2 regions of the Streptomyces sp. CNX435 genome follow, and region 1 is predicted to be linked to the other one. Evidence: riboswitches for the same ligand, from Rfam matches in the RefSeq annotation. Region 1 holds a riboswitch; the other holds the start of a gene.
What was found. Region 1 has a riboswitch for cyclic di-AMP ahead of T328_RS20230 (transglycosylase family protein). Riboswitches for the same ligand answer to the same signal wherever they lie in the genome.
Positions count from the first base shown of each region.

Region 2: it holds a riboswitch for cyclic di-AMP, as region 1 does, so the genes downstream of both, T328_RS04390 (aggregation-promoting factor C-terminal-like domain-containing protein) here and T328_RS20230 (transglycosylase family protein) in region 1, are expected to answer to the same signal.

Region 1 covers NZ_JCANTA010000012.1:609-2,804, forward strand. The annotation lists gene T328_RS20230 (transglycosylase family protein) at 1-1,053, opposite strand, end outside; cyclic di-AMP (ydaO/yuaA leader) riboswitch at 1,057-1,249, opposite strand; gene T328_RS20235 (dipeptidase) at 1,490-2,196, opposite strand, start outside.
Region 2 covers NZ_JCANTA010000002.1:233,289-235,484, forward strand. The annotation lists gene T328_RS04385 (FadR/GntR family transcriptional regulator) at 1-231, shown strand, start outside; gene T328_RS04390 (aggregation-promoting factor C-terminal-like domain-containing protein) at 316-1,209, opposite strand; cyclic di-AMP (ydaO/yuaA leader) riboswitch at 1,216-1,389, opposite strand; gene T328_RS04395 (hypothetical protein) at 1,493-2,065, opposite strand.

The sequences.
Region 1 (2,196 bases):
CACGCTCACCGAGGTGGACGACAGGTGGGCGTACTGGCTGTAGTGGCCGTCGTCGTGCTCGATCACGACGGCGATGCCGTACGCGCTGCCGTCGGCGCCGTTGCCGGCCTTGACGACGGTGCCGGAGCTGACGGCCTTGATCGGGGTGCCGGAGCCGGCGGAGAAGTCGACACCGGTGTGGTAACCGCTGGACCACGAGCCGCCGGCGGCCCGGTACGGGGTGGACACGGGGGCGTCGACCGGAGCGGAGAAACCGCTCGCCGAAGCGTCCGCGGCGGGCTGCTCCTGCTGCGGCTCCGCGGCCGGCTTCTCCTCCTGTGCGGAGGGCTGGGCCGGAGCGGACTCCGGCTCCTCCAGGGTGACCTCTTCGCCGCCGTCGAAGACGTACTCCTGGCCGGGGAAGATCAGGTCCGGGTCGTCGCCGATGACGTCCTTGTTGGTCTCGTAGATCGACTGCCAACCGCCCTCGATGCCGTGCTTGATAGCAATGTCCCACAGGGTGTCCCCGGAGACGACGGTGTAGGTGCCGGCCTTCTCGTACTTCTTCTCCGGCGCCGGGTCCTGCTGCGGGGCCTGCTCCTGCTGGGCGGGCTGCGCCGACTCGGGCTGCGCCGCGGGCTCGCTCTCCGGCTGAGCCGCCTCGCCACCGCCGGTGGAGAGGTCGGGGGCGGGGCCGCCCTGGGTGAGCCCGGCCTGCACGGAGCAGACCGGCCAGGCGCCGGGGCCCTGGGACGCGAGCACCTTCTCGGCGATCTCGATCTGCTGCTCCTTGGTGGCCAGGTCGGCGCGCGGCGCGTACTGCAGGCCGCCGTAGCCCTCCCAGGTGCTCTGCACGAACTGCAGGCCGCCGTAGAAGCCGTTACCGGTGTTGATGCTCCAGTCGCCGGTGCTCTCGCACTGGGCGACTCGGTCCCAGGTGTCGACGGAGGCGGCCTGGGCGTGGCCGCCGGCGATGAGGGGGATGGCGACGCCGGCGCTGCCGGCGGTGATGACGAGGGCCCTGCTGCCCCGGGCTATCCGGCCCAGGCGACGGTGACGTCCGCGTGCGGACATGGACATGCTCCTCTCCGACGCCTGCGAGGTGAGCTGTCGGGTTCGAGCTGGAGATGCCCGGCCATGCGGAGCATGGCTTCACCCCAAGCCGTCCCGCGCTTGCGCGCAGTCCGGCACTTACCTGGGTCCCCCGCTCCTGCCGTGAAAACTGAAGTGCCTGCCCGTCCCCGCCGACAGGATTCGGCGTTACGGCGACGAGGTGCCCGCATCGGTGGCGCGAGCACGGCGAGCACCGTAAACACACAGCCGAAACCAGAACAAGCTGTAAACCGCCGTCAAGGCCGTTTCCCACGTCACATGGGAATCAGCCCGACAATCGCCACATCCCGCGCCGCTCCTCAATCCCCCCTCGCGGGTGGAGACTTATCGATTCCAGAGGAGTCGGACACATTGCCCCATGACATGAGAATTCCGTGAGTGACTTATGTCACTCTGCTCAACCCCGGGCGTCCGCGGGACCGTCGAGCTGTTCGATGGTCGCGATCGACGGACCGCGCCGCGCGGCCACCTCGCGGGCGGCCGACTCGGCGTCGCGCAGCACCCGCAGCGCGTTCCGCCACAGCAGCCTGGCCAGGTCTTCTTCCGACCAACGGCGGTGCAGCAGCTCGGCGACGAGGTGCGGATAACCGGCCACGTCGGCGAGGTCGGCGGGGGTGAACGGGGTGCCGTCGAAGTCGCCGCCGATACCGATATGGTCGATTCCTGCCGCTTCGCGCATATGGTCCAGATGGTCCGCCACGGTGGCGGCCGTCGCCCGCGGTCGCGGGTTCGCCTCCTCGAACGCACGGCGTACGCGGTCCGCTTCGTCGCCCGCGTCGAACGGGTCCAGACCGCGGGCGCGCATGTGCTCGTCGATTTCCGCGGTCCACGCCACGGCGGCCGGCAGGACGAACTTCGGCACGAACGTGGCCATCGCCACACCGCCGTTGGCGGGGAGCATTTCCAGCACATCGTCAGGAATGTTGCGCGGATGGTCACATAGGGCGAGAGCGGACGAATGGGAGAAAACGACCGGCGCCTCGGTGACGCGCAGCGCGTCGCGCATGGTGGCCGGCGCCACATGGGACAGGTCGACGAGCATGCCGACCCGGTTCATCTCCCGCACCACCTCCTCGCCGAAGGCGGTGAGCCCGCCGTGCCGCG
Region 2 (2,196 bases), on a different contig from region 1:
CGGCTGGTGCACGGCCCCGGGCACCGCCCTCGGGATCCGGTGCCGAGCCACCGCGCGGTGCTCGACGCGGTACGGGCCCAGGACCCGAACGCGGCCGAGGCGGCGATGCGCAGGCTGCTCGCACAGGCGGCGCACGACCTGGCCGAGCTGAGCGCGGCACCGGGCCCGGAGCCCACCCCGGCGCCCGCGGCGGCGGACGAACAGGGGACCGAACAGGGGGCCGGGGCGTAGCCGGCGCACGAGCGCGCCCCGCCGCGCGGACGCATCCGCACGACGGGGCGGCGAAGAACTCCCGCGGGCCCACGGCCCCGGGGGTCAGTACCAGTTGTTGGCCTGCCAGAACTCCCAGGCGGCGCACGGGCTGCCGTAGCGCTCGTTCATGTAGTCCAGGCCCCACTCCAGCTGGGTGACCGGGTTGGTCCGCCAGTCGGAGCCGGCCGACGCCATCTTGTCGCCCGGCAGGGCCTGCATGAGGCCGTACGCACCGGAGCTGGGGTTGGTCGCGGTGTGGTCCCAGCCGCTCTCCCGCTCCACGATGTTGCTGAAGCAGGTGAACTGGTCCGCGGGCACGATCTCCCGGGCCGCGGCCTGGATGCCCGACTCGGTGGTCGGGACGCTCGCCTGCGACGCCTCCGTGGCACCGCCGGAGCCGCCGGAACTCCCGGAGGACGACGCGCCGTTCGGGTCGATCGACTTGTCGACCTTGCCGCCCTCGGTGTCGATGCGCAGCTCGGTGCCGACCTTCAACGCGGCCGGGTTGTCGCCGATGGCCTTCTCGTTGTCGACGTACACGCGCTGCCAGCCGCCGGGCACGTCGTACTTCGCGGCGATCTTGGACAGCGTCTCGCCGGCACCGACGGTGTGCTGGACGTAGCGCTGCTGCTTCTCGCTCTCGGCGGCGGTCTGGTCGGCCTCGGCGGGCTTGCTCTCGGCCTTCCCGTCGAGGTCCAGCTCCTGGCCCGGGAGGATCAGGTGCGGGTTGTCGCCGACGGCAGCCTTGTTGGCCTCGTACAGCCGCTGCCAGTCGGCCCCGAATCCGTTGTCCTCGGCGATCTCCGAGAGGGTGTCGCCCTTTTCGACCGTATAGGCGTGCGCGGCGGTCGCCGCGACTCCGCCGGCGACGGGGAGGGCTATGCCCACTCCCGCGGCGGCGGCATAGCGGCGGGTGGAGCGCGACTTGGGCGCGCGCCGGGTGCCGGTTCCGGCCATGGTGGCTCGCTCTTTCTCCGACGCCTGCGAAGTGAGCTGTCGGGTTCGGGCTGGAGTTGCCCGGCCGCGTCGTGCGGTGCGGCTTCACCCCGAGTCGGGGAGTCCGGTGCGGTTGCCACCGGGCCTCCGGCCGACGGAGAAATGGTTCCCCCGCTCCTGCCCGAACGGCTGTGGGGACGACGGTTCCGGGCTCCGACGGGCAGGATTCGGCGTACCGGAGCACGGTGCTCGCGTCTGCGAACCTCTCGGACACTAGGAGATCGAACGGCAGATCACAAGAGGATCACGAGGATCCACGCGGACTCTGACGCTCCGTGGCTACGCGTGCACGTGTAGGGCGGTTGGTGCGCTTGTGGCGTTGGACACCTCCGCCGCGGCGCAGCGCCTCCAGCAGCGGCGGCCCCGCCGGTACGACGAGACCGTGCACCCCGCGGTCCGCGGCGCCGGACAGCGCGGCCCGCCAGGCGTCCGGCCCGGCCGGCGCCGCCACCGGGGTCCAGGGCCCGGCGCCCGGCTCCTCGTACCCGGGCCCGGCGGGCGCCAGCCGGCGGAAGGCGGGCACCGTCGGGGCGACGGCGACGAGTTCCGCGCACCGCCGGGAGTCGGCGGCGAGCGCGAGCCGGCGCTCGCTCAGCAGCACGACGGTGGCCAGCGCCCGGGCCAGCCACGCGGCCTGCGGAACACTGTCGGGCAGGGCGACGACGAGCTTCGCCCGGTTCGTGGCGCCGGCCAGGGCGGCGGCGAGCGCCAGCACGTCGTGCGCCGGGTCCGGACCGCCGTCCAGCCACAGCGCGTCGGCGCCCGCGGAGTCGTACGCCGCGCACTCCGCCAGCCAGACGCCGGGCTCCTCCGGCATCTTGGGGAGCAGTACCCCGACGTGGACCGCCCGTCTAGCGCCGGCAGCGCCGCCGGACGGGGGTGGAGATGCGCTCATCGTGGGCCTCCCCGAGTGGCTGATGAGGGCCATCGGGGGCATACCGTACGCCG